Regions from separate parts of the Enterococcus sp. GPZ-007 genome, predicted to be linked through region 1. Evidence: riboswitches for the same ligand, from Rfam matches in the RefSeq annotation. Region 1 holds a riboswitch; each other region holds the start of a gene.

Region 1 (2,263 bases):
GATGGCGAGTGAGGGCTATAGTGGATTTGGCGGGATACCAGGTTATATCCTGTTGATCGTTGTGCCAAATGAGTTCAATCGTACTCGATTAAAGTCGGCTTTGGCTCATGAATTTAACCATAATGTCCGTTTTACTTATGAGCCTTTCAATCATGGGGATATTAGTGTTGAGGACTATTTAGTTATTGAAGGGTTGGCGGAAGTTTTCGCTGAGGAGCTTTACGGAATCGAGCAGCGGGGACCGTGGGTACAGGACTATGACGATGAAGAGCTGGAGTACACAATCGCGGTGATGAAAGATGGTCGAGAAGCACGCGGCTTTGATCAAGTTTCCGCGTATATGTATGGTGATGAAGTCGCACGAGAACAAGGCTATCAACCAGTAGGCCTTTCAAGGAACGCCGGTTATACGATTGGTTATCACCTTGTAAAAGATTATCTAAAAAACACCGGTACAACAATTGCCGAAGCGACTTTGACTCCTAGTGAAACGATCGTAAAAGAGTCTAAAATATTTGATTAAGTAGTGAGGACTTAAAATACCAGTCGTTTTTCTAAAACAGGTATGCTATACTTTCACTAATTGAATGACACTAGGGGTGCTTTTGAAGCTGAGATTATACCCATTGAACCTGAAACAGTTAGGACTGGCGCAGGGAATGTGTGACGTAAAGAAATGTGCACCCGACCGCTTTTTTGTGGTCGGGTTTTCTTATGCATGTTTTTTAATGTTAGAGCCTCCTTTTCATTCTAAAGAGAATAAAGGAGGTTTTTATGTTGCATTAAGAAAGTTTGTTGTTGGTTGGATTAGATTTAATAAAAGGAGCAGTTTAATGACATTTACAGAACTTGCAAGAAAAGAAGCAGCACGTTATTGGGATGGAAGTTTCGAGCATCCCTTCGTTCAATCGTTGGCAGCTGGAAAGCTAGCACCCGAGATTTTTCGTTATTATTTGTTACAAGATCGCTATTATCTTGAACATTTCAGTAAGCTATACAGTCTCATCGCCGAACAAACAGAGGATCAAGCGGTTCAAACTCAATTAAGAGAAAATGCGGAGAACCTTAAGTTAGGCGAACTGGCGATTCGTGAGGAATTCTTTTCAGAATTAGCAATCAGCGATAAAGAAATCCTAGAAACAGCAATTGCACCCACGGTTTATCACTACGTTTCCCATATGTATCGTCAACTGATAGACGGTACACCAAATAGTGCTTTTGCGGGAATGTTGCCTTGTGCTTGGCTTTATCAAGAAATCGGAATTCGCTTGATTGAGGCGGGATCGTCCCATCCGTTGTATCAGCGTTGGATCGAGACCTATGCGGGTGAAGCAGCAGCTGAAGGAATAAAGAAGGAACGCGCACTCTTAGATCGTTTGTATGAAGAGAGTTCAAAAGAAGAGCAGCAACAGATGATCGAGGCATTCGTGATCAGTAGCAAAATGGAATATGCCTTTTGGGAAATGGCAGTGAATTTAGAAAAATGGTAACTCTAAGAAGATCGTTCGGAAAAGAACGGTCTTTTTATGTTGAAAACGATTGACAACAGGCAATTGCAAATGTAGAATGCAAGTCAATACTTGCATTAATAGGAGGCGTGTAAAATGATTTCGGGAGCTGAGTTGGTTGTTAAGGCATTAGTTGAAGAGAAGGTTGAAGTTTGTTTTGCTTATCCGGGTGGGCAGGCGATTGATTTGTTTGATGCGCTCTATCAGAGAACAGAGTTTCGTGTCGTTTTGCCACGGCATGAACAAGGTTTGATTCACGCGGCGGATGGTTATGCCCGCTCTACTGGGAAAGTCGGCGTTTGTATGGTTACCAGCGGACCAGGTGCGACCAATTTAGTCACGGGTATCGCTACAGCCGGGTATGATTCATCTCCACTAGTTTGTATTACAGGTCAGGTTTCAACACAACTGATTGGAAAGGACGCTTTTCAAGAAGTCGATATGGTGGGAATCTGCCGTTCAATTGCCAAATACGCAGTGACAGTCAAGAAACGAGAAGAATTAGGAACGATTTTGAAGAAAGCTTTTGTGATTGCCCAGTCAGGCAAACCGGGAGTGGTAGTGGTGGATATTCCCAAAAATATTCAACAAGAGCTTGGGTCAAATGACTATCCGGAAGAGGTCGAGATCCGGGGCGGTCGAAAAAATCAAACTATTCCTATTGAAAAATTGGAAGAAGCGGCCGGAATGTTGAACAGCGCTCAAAAGCCTGTTTTGCTGATTGGCGGCGGTGCTCATCGTGGAAGAGCTCATAA
Region 2 (2,263 bases), on a different contig from region 1:
AGTCCAGCTTCTTTTAATAAGTTTGTGCCAAGCTCGGGCAGTTTGGCGGAAAGATAAATTTTACTCATTTACAATCCCTCGTTTCATTTCGATAAATTGACTATAGCACAGGAGGAATGACATGAAAAAGATTCTATTTGTATGTATGGGAAATATTTGCCGTTCACCGATGGCCGAAGCGATTTTTCGCGATGCGCTGGAAAAAGAGCGGAAGGATAATTATCAAGTCGATTCAGCAGCCACCAGCCGCTGGGAGGTCGGAAACCCGCCCCATCGCGGAACCCAGAAGCTGTTGTCGCAGCATCATATTTCTACTAAAGGAATGCGCGCTCGCCAAGTTACTACTGAGGATTTCTATGAGGCAGATTACATCATCGGGATGGATCAGGAAAATGTCTACGATTTGGAATCAATGGCTCCAGCGGGTACGGAAGATAAGATTTATTTGTATCTGGATCGCGTGCCGGGTCATGAGGGAGAAAGCATTCCAGACCCTTGGTACACAGGGAATTTTGAAGAAACCTATGAATTAATTGAAAAAGGTTTAAACGAATGGTTAACTTTTTTTGAATTGGACTAGATTCCTTGTTTTTTCTTGTGAATTTAAGTAAAATCAAACTACGCAACCGTGCTCTTGATAGGAGGAAGCTGAATGACTAAAAACGAGAAGCCAAAAAAGAATTTAATCAAGCTGTTTTCAAATTCATCGTATCGTTTCATCTCGGATTTTTTGAATGATTCTGCTGAAAAACGTGCCCAAGAGCAGGCCAACGAGAATATTTTTCTCAAACTGAAGATGGCAGCTCTACAGAATAGTTTAGTGGTCATTCAAGTTCAAGATGAGAAAAACGAAGAAAAGTTTCATACGATCTCAGGCTGGCTGCCTAAAGTTGTCGCTAATGAATCTATCGTTATTCGCACTCAAGACAACCAATTAGTGATGCTGACGATTGATCGGATCAAAAAGGTAACGACCCTATCACCAAGCGGAGATCAGGAAAGTATTTCACGATAAAAGTATTTTATACATTTACGAGCAATCAGACATCTGTTATACTCTAGATGTACTAGAAAATAGAATAATACTGTCGCAAAGGGGAGCCCTCGGGCTGAGATTGAGATTACTCTAAACCCTAGTACCTGTTTCGGTTATTCGAGCGTAGGAATTGTGATGAAGTAAAGATATTTACTTCTCCTTTGTGGACTGTATGTTCAAAAGGAGGAGTTTTTTTATGCACAAAACAAGAATCATGATCGAAGGGACGATCGTGGCGGCATTAGCCTTCATGCTGTCACTGATTCCGACAACGATCGGCAGCAGCTTTACCGTTTCACTAGGGATGATTCCAATGACTTTGTTCGCATTGCGCCGTGGTGTGAAACCCGCGTTGCTTTCAGCGTTCATCTGGGGGATCTTGCATTTTCCAGCGGGGGATGTTTACTTTTTAAGTGTCATTCAAGTACTGATCGAATACCCGATTGCATTTACCTTTGCAGGATTCGCCGGGCTGTATGCTAAGAAAGTTCAACAGGCACTAGTTGATGAAGACTTGCGAGGCGCTCGTAAAAATATTATTTACGGGACGATTATGGGGACCGGAGCAAGATTCTTCTGGCATTTTATCGCGGGTGTGGTTTTCTGGGGCAGTTATGCTTTATGGGGCTTGAATCCGTGGATCTTCTCACTGATTATGAACGGAGTCAGCGGCTTGGCGACAGCCGTCGTGACAGCGATCGTTGCGGTCATCGTTGCTGAAAAAGTCCCGCAGCTATTTTTGCCGAAAGACGGAAACTTGATCCAGAAACAAAGCCATCAATAAACAGTAAAAAAAGCATTTGTCCTTAGCAGACAAATGCTTTTTATTAGCGGAATGAGAAGACCGGATCATCATTTTCGACTTCCAATGACCATAGCTGTTTGGTGGTATCGTAAGTAATCTCTGCGATCTGCTGTTCTTTTTTATAGTTCTTAGGACTGCGACGCCAGCCTTTTTCATCAGATAGGAAAATCGGGATACTGTAGACCCGATTTTTTAGTTCGGACTCACTGAGACAAAAAATTGCACCTTCCTGTAAGATCGGATATAATTCCTTCAATAATTCGCCATCCAATGGTGCGACAGAAGAACCTCTACGGAAAAACGACCGCCGATCATTGACCCTTTCCAACACGACACGGGTCAATTTGCTAGCAAGGATACGATAGAACTCATCTAAATAGCGATAATATACTCGCATTGTTCCATTGCCCAAATTGAAGTAC
Region 3 (2,263 bases), on a different contig from region 1:
GCTCAGCAGAAGGATTACCGGAGGAATATCCGGTCGTTGTGATTGATCCCTTCTTGACTAGACTAAGTACACGCTGGATTCAAGAAACGATTAGTGAGCTGGAAGAAAATCGAAGCCTTGTATCTATGGTAGAATAGTTAGCGAAAGAAGGCTGACTATGAATAGTATGGAAAAAATCAATCAATTTCGCGATGAAAGAAACTGGCGCCCATTTCATAATGAGAAGGATTTAGCATTATCAATTTGCTTAGAGGCGGCCGAACTGCTGGAGCTTTTTCAATGGAAGGATTCAGAAGAAGCGCGGACACAGACAGAGCGCTTGAAGGAAGAACTGGCTGATGTACTGATTTATTCTTACATGATGGCTGATAATCTGGATTTCGATATTGATGAGATCATCAGTGAAAAATTGAAGAAAAATGCGATTAAGTATCCAGTGGAAGAAGCGTAAATCTATTACAAGGAAAGCCCCTTTTCAAAGCGAAAAGAGGCTTTTTGTTATTCATGTAATTCCAGCGGCAGTCCATCTGGATCAAAGAAGAAGGTCATCTTCTCACCAGTGAAGTCATCGGTTCGTAAAGGTTCGCATTCGACACCGTGGCTAGCTAAATAAGCAACCGTCGCTTCGATATCTTTTGTCTTGAAGGCTAAGTGACGCAGGCCGGCCGCTTCTGGAAAACTTGGACGTTTTGGCGGGTCTTGTACGGCAAAGATTTCTAATTCCGCATCGTTAAGCTGCAGATCTAGTTTATAATCCTGGCGCTCTGGTCGGTAATTTTCGCGAATGATCGGTAAACCGAGAATATCGACATAAAAATGGCGAGCTTTTTGATAGTCCGACACGATGATAGCGACGTGATGGATCGCAGAAAAATCTGGTTTAGGCATAAAAACATCCTTTCTGTTTTTCTCTTATTATTCAAAAATTGAACGAGTTCGAGCCGCTTTTATTCATTATAAGCTAGTTGGTTAAAAAAAAGTATGTTATACTTCAATCAATTGAATAGAAACATTTGGGGTGCTGTAATGCTGAGATTATACCCATGGAACCTGATGCAGTTAAGACTGTCGCAGGGAAATGTAGCTAGTTGACTGATCGTACCCGACCATTTTCTTTTGGTTGGGTTTTTCTGTCTTTTGCTCCTCTTGTTTCTTGCGGAAAGGGGCTATTTGTCGTGGAGAAAAATAAAATCCACAAGTTAACGTTACTAGCACTGATGATCGCTTTGGATGTCGTGCTTTCGCCATTGATGCGGATAGAAGGGATGGCGCCGATGTCCAGCGTCATGAATATTATCGCCGGGGTATTATTGGGACCATTCTATGGGACAGTAATGGCAGTGGTCTGTGCATTGATTCGGATGACGATGTTGGGGATTCCGCCGTTGGCATTGACGGGTGCGGTATTTGGCGCATTCTTAGCAGGACTGTTTTACAGTTTTGGAAAAAAATTGATCTGGTCGATGCTGGGAGAAGTCGTTGGCACGGGCATCATCGGTTCGCTTTTGTCTTATCCTGTGATGGTTTGGTTCACTGGCAGTCAAAATGATCTGTATTGGCTGATCTATACGCCAAGATTTGTCGGTGCGACATTGATCGGTTCGGCGATTGCTTTTGTAGTGTTAGTGAAATTACAGGAAACAGCGATTTTTAAACGCTGGCAACGGTTGTTTTCCAGTGAAAGGATGTTTGGATGATCAAAACGAATTTTTCAAAGGTATTTCCGTTGGCGGATGGGCCGTTAGTTCATTGCATAACCAATGAAGTCACCTGTGAGACGGTGGCGAACGCTTTGCTCTATGTTGGGGCGAAGCCAATCATGGCTTCTGATCCCAGAGAGTTTGAAGAGCTGTTTCAAAAGACCGATAGTTTGCTGCTGAATATTGGTCATTTATCGGAAGAACGAGAAAAGAGTCTGATTGCAGCGAGTAAATTAGCGAATAAAGCGCAGAAGCCAACGGTGGTTGATTTGGTTGGTTATGGTGTCAGTCGAGTTCGTGATCAGGTGGGGCGTTCTTTGGTGGAAGAAAAACCATCAGTCGTAAAGGGCAATATTTCCGAATTGCGTAATTTCTGCAATTTGCCGAGTTATGCTCGCGGAGTGGATGGTAGCGAGCTGGATCAAAGTGATAAAGCAATCGAAGAATTGATCGAAGCGATGCAGACTTTAGCAAAGTCGTATCCGAAAACCACTTTTTTAGCGACTGGCAGTCAGGATATTATCGTTGATCAAAAACATATTTGGCGATTAACCAATGGGGTG

What was found. Region 1 has a riboswitch for thiamine pyrophosphate ahead of tenA (thiaminase II). Riboswitches for the same ligand answer to the same signal wherever they lie in the genome.
Region 2: another riboswitch for thiamine pyrophosphate. It lies ahead of thiT (energy-coupled thiamine transporter ThiT); the one in region 1 lies ahead of tenA (thiaminase II).
Region 3: another riboswitch for thiamine pyrophosphate. It lies ahead of thiW (energy coupling factor transporter S component ThiW); the one in region 1 lies ahead of tenA (thiaminase II).

Annotation. Positions count from the first base shown of each region.
Region 1 is NZ_JCAFYN010000021.1:17,182-19,444, forward strand. Features, by position in the region: gene AC4J95_RS11920 (DUF2268 domain-containing putative Zn-dependent protease) at 1-523, shown strand, start outside; TPP riboswitch at 586-677, shown strand; gene tenA (thiaminase II) at 834-1,490, shown strand; gene ilvB (biosynthetic-type acetolactate synthase large subunit) at 1,605-2,263, shown strand, end outside.
Region 2 is NZ_JCAFYN010000033.1:23,026-25,288, forward strand. Features, by position in the region: gene AC4J95_RS15310 (2-hydroxyacid dehydrogenase family protein) at 1-68, opposite strand, end outside; gene AC4J95_RS15315 (low molecular weight protein-tyrosine-phosphatase) at 122-580, shown strand; gene AC4J95_RS15320 (hypothetical protein) at 653-1,015, shown strand; TPP riboswitch at 1,085-1,183, shown strand; gene thiT (energy-coupled thiamine transporter ThiT) at 1,233-1,820, shown strand; gene AC4J95_RS15330 (hypothetical protein) at 1,864-2,263, opposite strand, start outside.
Region 3 is NZ_JCAFYN010000015.1:71,057-73,319, reverse strand. Features, by position in the region: gene AC4J95_RS09870 (AcpB/EbpR/MafR family transcriptional regulator) at 1-137, shown strand, start outside; gene AC4J95_RS09865 (nucleotide pyrophosphohydrolase) at 158-451, shown strand; gene gloA2 (SMU1112c/YaeR family gloxylase I-like metalloprotein) at 499-888, opposite strand; TPP riboswitch at 1,005-1,094, shown strand; gene thiW (energy coupling factor transporter S component ThiW) at 1,218-1,697, shown strand; gene thiM (hydroxyethylthiazole kinase) at 1,694-2,263, shown strand, end outside.